Regions from separate parts of the Allobosea sp. GW821-FHT10B12 genome, predicted to be linked through region 2. Evidence: predicted binding sites of a transcription regulator. Region 2 holds the regulator's gene; each other region holds the start of a gene.
What was found. Region 2 encodes PhoB, which activates phosphate uptake and scavenging genes when phosphate is short. Its sites were predicted from a motif close to TGTCATNNANCTGTCAT; they were not measured.

Region 1: the regulator PhoB is predicted to act here: its motif matches at 1,512-1,528, upstream of AC07O0_RS29125 (UDP-2,3-diacylglucosamine diphosphatase).
Region 3: the regulator PhoB is predicted to act here: its motif matches at 927-943, upstream of AC07O0_RS29335 (DUF2794 domain-containing protein).

The regions. Positions count from the first base shown of each region.
Region 1 is NZ_JBWKNL010000015.1:70,303-72,497, forward strand. It holds gene AC07O0_RS29120 (glycosyltransferase family 4 protein) at 1-630, opposite strand, end outside; gene AC07O0_RS29125 (UDP-2,3-diacylglucosamine diphosphatase) at 630-1,463, opposite strand; gene AC07O0_RS29130 (SDR family oxidoreductase) at 1,591-2,195, shown strand, end outside.
Region 2 is NZ_JBWKNL010000004.1:222,364-224,558, reverse strand. It holds gene AC07O0_RS15695 (hypothetical protein) at 1-225, opposite strand, end outside; gene AC07O0_RS15690 (NUDIX hydrolase) at 299-724, shown strand; gene AC07O0_RS15685 (YnfA family protein) at 733-1,053, shown strand; gene phoB (phosphate regulon transcriptional regulator PhoB) at 1,063-1,761, opposite strand; gene phoU (phosphate signaling complex protein PhoU) at 1,902-2,195, opposite strand, start outside.
Region 3 is NZ_JBWKNL010000016.1:12,238-14,432, reverse strand. It holds gene AC07O0_RS29340 (Bax inhibitor-1/YccA family protein) at 1-413, shown strand, start outside; gene AC07O0_RS29335 (DUF2794 domain-containing protein) at 495-860, opposite strand; gene AC07O0_RS29330 (peroxidase-related enzyme) at 1,180-1,773, opposite strand; gene AC07O0_RS29325 (NAD-glutamate dehydrogenase) at 1,951-2,195, shown strand, end outside.

The sequences.
Region 1 (2,195 bases), on a different contig from region 2:
GCCGACCACGACCTTGCTGCCGGGCAGGCGCAGCGACAGGAAGGCCTCGAGGTTCTTCTCGACCGCGACGCGGCCGACGCTGAGGAAGATCGGCCGCGGCAGGTCGAGCACGCTCTCGGGCCGCGGATGGAACAGCGAGAGATCGACGCCACGCCCCCAGCGCAGGATGCGTTCGAAGCCATGGGCGCGCAGCTCCGCCTCGACCGTGGCGGTCGAGACCATCACACCGGCCGCCGGCCCGTGGAAGCGGCGCAGGAAGCGGTAGCTCCAGCTCTCGGGGATCGGCCAGCGCGCCGCCACATATTGCGGGAAGCGGGTGTGGTAGCTCGTGGTGAAGGTGCGCTTCTGGGCGAGGCAGACGGCGCGCGTCAGCCAGCCGATCGGCCCTTCGGTCGCGATATGGATGTGGTCGGGGCCGAACTCGGCAATGCGTTTGGCGATGTGCCGGCGCGTCGCCAGGGCGATGCGGATGTCGGGATAGGACGGCAGGCCGACCTGCCAGAAGCCTTCCGGCGTCAGCATCTGCGGGGTAACGCCGAATTCCGGCGCTGCCTCGACCATCCGCTCCAGCGAGCGCACCACGCCGTTGATCTGCGGGCGCCAGGCGTCCGTCGCGATCAGGACGCGCATCACGCCGCCTCGACGAGGCTCGGAACTGGTGCGGGGCGTGTCGCAGTCGGCGTCGGCAGCGCCGGCTTCTCGCCCTTCAGCCGGTGCTGCGGCCAGCGCACGATCTCGAAGCGGCCATCGTCGTGCTCGATCACCGCCGTGCAGCTTTCGACCCAGTCGCCGGTATTGATGTAGGTCAGCCCGTCGATCTCGCGCTGGGCGGCATGGTGGATGTGGCCGCAGATCACGCCGTCGGCCTTGTGCCGGCGCGCCTCGTCGGCGAGGCACTGCTCGAACTCGCCGATATAGTTCACGGCGTTCTTGACCTTGTGCTTGGCCCAGGCCGAGAGCGACCAATGCGGCAGGCGAAGGACGCGGCGGACCTTGTTGATGCCGTGGTTGAGCACGAGCGCGATCGTGTAGGCCCAGTCGCCGAGCAGAGCGAGCCATTTGGCGTTGCGCACGACCAGGTCGAACAGGTCGCCATGGATGACCAGCATGCGCTTGCCGTCGGCGGTCTCGTGGACGATGTCGTCGACCAGCGTGATGCCGCCGAACTGCAGGCCGGCATAGTCGCGCAGGAAGTCGTCGTGATTGCCGGTGACGTAGATCAGCTTGGAGCCCTTGCGCACCTTGCGCAGCAGCTTCTGCACCACGTCGTTGTGAGCCTGCGGGAAGTACCAGCCGCTCTTGAGGCGCCAGCCGTCGATGATGTCGCCGACCAGATAGATCGTCGGCGCGTCGTAGGCGCGCAGGAACTCCAGCACGAGGTCTGCCTGGGCTCCACGCGTGCCGAGATGCAGATCCGAGATGAAGATGCTGCGAACCTGCTTGGCGTCGCTGTCGTCGCTCATGCTCGCCAGTCCAACTGTTGCGATGCCTGCGGCGTGTGTCTGATTTGCACTACGCTTTGATGACGCGGCGCGAAAACCGTGCTCTGCCTGCGCTCACGAAAGCGCAAACCTATTCGGGAGAAGACTGATGGACCTTGGAATTGCCGGCCGCACGGCCATCGTTTGCGCCTCGAGCAAGGGGCTGGGCCGAGGCTGCGCCCAGGCGCTGGCCGAAGCGGGATGCACCGTCGTCGTCAACGGCCGCGACGGCAAGACGCTGGAGGAGACCGCCAGCGCGATTCGCGCCAGCACCGGCGCGACCGTGATCGCCGTCGTCGCCGACGTCTCGACCAAGGCCGGGCAGGATGCGCTGCTCACTGCTGCGCCCAACCCTGACATCCTCGTCAACAACAATGGCGGCCCGCCGCCAAAACCGTTCCGCGAGGTGACGCGCGAGGCGCTGCTCGAAGGCGTCGCGCAGAACATGGCGACCCCGCTCGAGCTGGTGCAGCGCGTCGTCGACGGAATGATCGAGCGGCGCTTCGGCCGCATCGTCAACATCACCTCGGCGAGCGTGCTGACCCCGCTGACCGGGCTCGATGTCTCCTCGGGCGCCCGTGCCGGCCTCACCGCCTTCCTCGCCGGCGTTGCGCGCGAGATCGCCCATGCCAACGTCACCATCAACAACATCCTGCCGGGCGTGTTCGATACGGACCGGATCAAGACCGCGACCAACAAGGTCGCCGAGATGCA
Region 2 (2,195 bases):
GGCGTCATCAGAAGCTTTCTCGGCGCGCGACATGCGATCCCTGGCCTTGAACTGCTCAGGCCCGCCATCCCGCTCCAGATCCATCCGCACCGCGATGAAGCCGATCACCAGACCGAGTATGCCGAGCCCGAAGAAGCCGACGAGACGAAGCGCGCCGTAGCCGACGCCAATCAGCAGCGCGGCGAGAAAGGGAAATGCGAGATAGTCCCATCTGGTGAAGCGCATGGCTGATAGTCTGCGGGAACCGCGCATTGGCGTCCAGCCGGCACGATCGAAGACCGAGCCTCAAGGGGAGATGATGAAGCCGATCGAATACGCCTGCGCGTTACCGCTGAAGGGACAGCGCGTTCTCTTGGGCCTGCGGGCTCCGCATCGGCGAAATCGGCCGTCCTGCTGGGACACCATTGGCGGCCATGTCGAGCCGGGCGAGGCCATCGAGGCTGCCCTCGTTCGCGAACTGCAGGAGGAGCTCGGCATCGCGGCGACAGCCTTTCGCCATGCCGAGACCATCGAGACAACCGAGACGGATGGCGTCACGCCCGCGCTCTGGCATCTGTTTGTGGTCGCAGAATGGGCCGGCGGCGAACCCAAGATCGCCAATGACGAGCACAGCGAGATCCGCTGGTTCACGTTCGGCGAGGCCGAGGCGCTGACGCCGCTGGCCTCCGAAGCCTATCGCCCGGTTTTCGCCAGGCTGGCCACGGCTTGCGCACCGCGATCATAGGCACCGACATGGCGACCTTCGCGATCTATGCAGGAGCGGCGCTGGCGGAAATCGCCGGCTGCTTTGCCTTCTGGGCCTGGCTTAAACTCGACAAGCCGGTCTGGTGGCTGCTGCCGGGCGTCTTGGCGCTCGCAGCCTTCGCCTGGCTGCTGACCCTGGCCGACAGCCCCGCGGCCGGGCGCGCCTTTGCCGCCTATGGCGGCGTCTACATCGTGACGTCGCTGACCTGGATGGCGCTGGTCGAGAAGGTGCCGCCGGATCGCTACGATCTTGCCGGCGCCGCGCTCTGCCTCGCCGGCGCGGCGGTCATCGTCGCCGCGCCGCGCTGACGGAGGCTGTCAGCCGCGGGCAAAAGTCTCGTCGAAGGCGTAGCCGGCGCCGCGCACGGTGCGCAGCGGGTCCTTGGAATTGGCCGGGGTGATCGCCTTGCGCAGCCGCCCGACATGGACGTCGACGGTGCGCTCGTCGATGTAGACGTCGCGGCCCCAGACCGCATCGAGCAGTTGCGCCCGCGAATAGACGCGGCCTGGCGCCTGCATCAGGAATTCGAGCAGGCGGAACTCGGTCGGGCCGAGATGCAGTTCGGCGCCGGCGCGACGGACGCGACGGGTCGTGCGGTCGAGCTCGAGATCGCCGGCCGCGAGCAGGCCGGCGACATGGCCGGGCTTGGCGCGGCGCAGCAGCGCCTGGATGCGGGCGATCAGTTCGGGCAGCGAGAACGGCTTGACGACATAGTCGTCGGCACCGGTGGCGAGGCCGCGCACGCGCTCGGTCTCCTCGCCGCGGGCGGTCAGCATGATGATCGGCACCCGCTCGGTGTCGCGGCGCGTGCGCAGGCGCCGGCAGAGCTCGATGCCGGAGAGGCCGGGCAGCATCCAGTCGAGCAGGACGAGATCCGGCGTATGGTCGCGCAGATGCAATTCGGCGTCGTCGCCCCGCGCCACGCTGTCGACCTCGAAGCCCTCGGCCTCGAGATTGTAGCGCAGGAGCAGGGTGAGCGGCTCCTCGTCCTCGACGATCAGGATGCGTGCAGGCATTGCGTCTCGCTTTCGCTCGGAGCCTGTTCCGCAAAAGTGGAAACCACTTTTGCGATCAGAACATGCTCCAACTCTTTAGTTGCGCAAATTCTGATCGTTCAGCCGGTTCCGGCTGCACGGAAAGCGCGCCGCCCGCCGGTTCAGCCATTGGCCGCCGGCAGGTCGACGAGGATGTTGGTGGTGTCGAGCTTCGGCCGGCTCTCGTCCATGGACTGGCCGGTGACGAGGTAATGGATGGTCTCGGCGATGTTGGTGGTGTGGTCGCCGATGCGCTCGACATTCTTGGCGCAGAACAGGAGGTGCGTGCAGAAGGTGATGTTGCGCGGATCCTCCATCATGTAGGTCAGGAGTTCGCGGAACAGCGAGGTGTAGAGCGCATCGATCTCGTCGTCGCGGCGCCAGACTTCCATCGCCTTCTGCTCGTTGCTGGCGGC
Region 3 (2,195 bases), on a different contig from region 2:
TCTCGCTCTCGTCGATCTTCGTGGTCTTCACCGGTGAATCGATCGCCAAGGTGTTCTTCATCACCGCGGCCTCCTTCGCTGGCCTCAGCCTGTTCGGCTACACCACGAAGAAGTCGCTGTCGGGCATCGGCTCGTTCCTGATCATGGGCCTGATCGGCCTGGTGATCGCCTCGGTCGTGAACATCTTCCTGGCCTCGAGCGCGCTCTCCTTCGCCATCTCGGTGATCGGCGTGCTGGTCTTCGCCGGCCTGACCGCCTGGGATACGCAGCGCCTGAAGGAAATGTATCTGTACTCGGATCTGGACTCCGAGTCGGCCGCGAAGCTCTCGGTGAACGGCGCCCTGTCGCTCTACCTGAACTTCGTCAACATGTTCCAGATGCTGCTCTCGCTCTTCGGCTCCAAGCAGGAGTGAGCCGGGCGACAGCCTGAGAAACACGAAGCCCCGGCCTCACGGCCGGGGCTTTTCTTTTGGGCATAAGCCCAGCCGACGAAATCAGTTCACCACGCTCAGACGCTTGTCGAGTACCTTGAGCACCCGGCCAAGCTCGGCACCGCGCTTCAGGATCAGCCCGGTCGCGGTCACCACCGAATAGGCGCCCTGGCGTCGCGCCAGCGACGGGTCCTTGACGATCCGGTAGAGCGGCACCTCGGCTGTCCGTCGGAAGACCGAGAATTGCGCCTTGTCGCGCAGGAAATCGATGGCGTAGTCGCGCCATTCCCCGGCTGCGACCATGCGGCCATAAAGATTGAACAGCTCGTTCAGCTCGCGCCGGTCGAAGGTGACCGAGAAGGGCGCGGCAGCCGGAAAGGCGACGACCGCGCCCGCTCGCTGACCTGGCGGAGTTTCGCTTTCGCTCATCGCGCCTCCTTCCATCAATCGCCCCTTATTCGGCAATGGATGATGCGCCTGCCCCTGGAGGCTGGCAAGACAGGTTGACGACAGTAGCGGAATCTTCCGCCGCCGTTATCGCAATTGCCATGATTTTGCCGCGCTTGCGCCAAGCGAGCGCCCCGTTGCGGCATTCAACTCCGATTCGTTGCCTAGACGGCCCGGCCTGTCCGGTTCCGGACACGTCAGCCCCCCAGCCCCTCCGGCGCTGCGGCGGGCCGGGCCAACCAGTCGAGGCCAACTCACGGCTGGCGGTTTCCGCCGGCCGTTTTCTTTTGGGCCGGACCTCTTATCGCGCAGCGCCGTGATACTCGGCATTGGGCCGCATATCGACGGCCGAGGCGATCCGGTTCGACATGTTGTAGAAGGCGGCAACGGCCGCGATGTCCCAGATGTCGCGCTCGCCGAAGCCAGCCTTGCGCAGGCCTTCCCGATCGTCCTCCTCGATCTCGTGCGGCGCCTCGGTCAGCTTCACCGAAAAATCGAGCATGGCGCGATGCCGCGGCGAGAGCTGCGCGGCGCGATAGTTCATCACCATCATCTCACCCAGCACGGGATCGCCGGAGAGCTGGCGCACTGCCTGGCCATGCGCCGTCAGGCAGTAATAGCAGCGGTTCAGGCTGGAGACCGCGACCGCGATCATCTCGCGCTCCAGCTTCGAGAGGCCGGACGGCGCCAGCATCAAATCGTTGTAGAAGGCGGCGAAGGCCTGGAGCTTGGCGTCATCATGCGCATAGGCGGTGAGCACGTTCGGGACATAGCCGAGCTTCTCCTCGCATTTGGCGAAATAGGCCTGCATCTCCTGCGAAAGTTCGGCCTGCGGCAGCGCGAGCGCCATCACGGCGGGTGGCGCATCCTGCTTCGCCGGCGCTTCGCCCACCATCGCTTTGTCATGCTTCTTCGTCATCTCTGCACTCCTCGCGCTGATATCCGCGCAGATTGGACACAACTTGCCGTCTCCGCGCCATATTGGTGCAATCTGGCTGCCGGCATCCGACGAAAGTTGCAGCGGCCGGTGAGCTATGTCATCGCTCGGCAAAATAGCAGGGGGAAGAAGACTATGGCCAAGCGCGAAGCGAATGCCACGGCTGCAGCAGTCACCGCGATCGAGGCCGCTGCCCATGAGCTCGGTTCGGCGATGCCCGCGGAATTCCCCAAGCTGCTCTATGGCCGCACCGTCGCCGAGGACCTCGTCGCCCTGCCGCCGGAACTGCTCGCCCGCGCCGCTGACGCCGCCTACGCCCATCTCAGCGGGCGGCGCAAACCCGGCGAGCCCAATCTGCGCTTCCGCGACGAGGCGGTGAA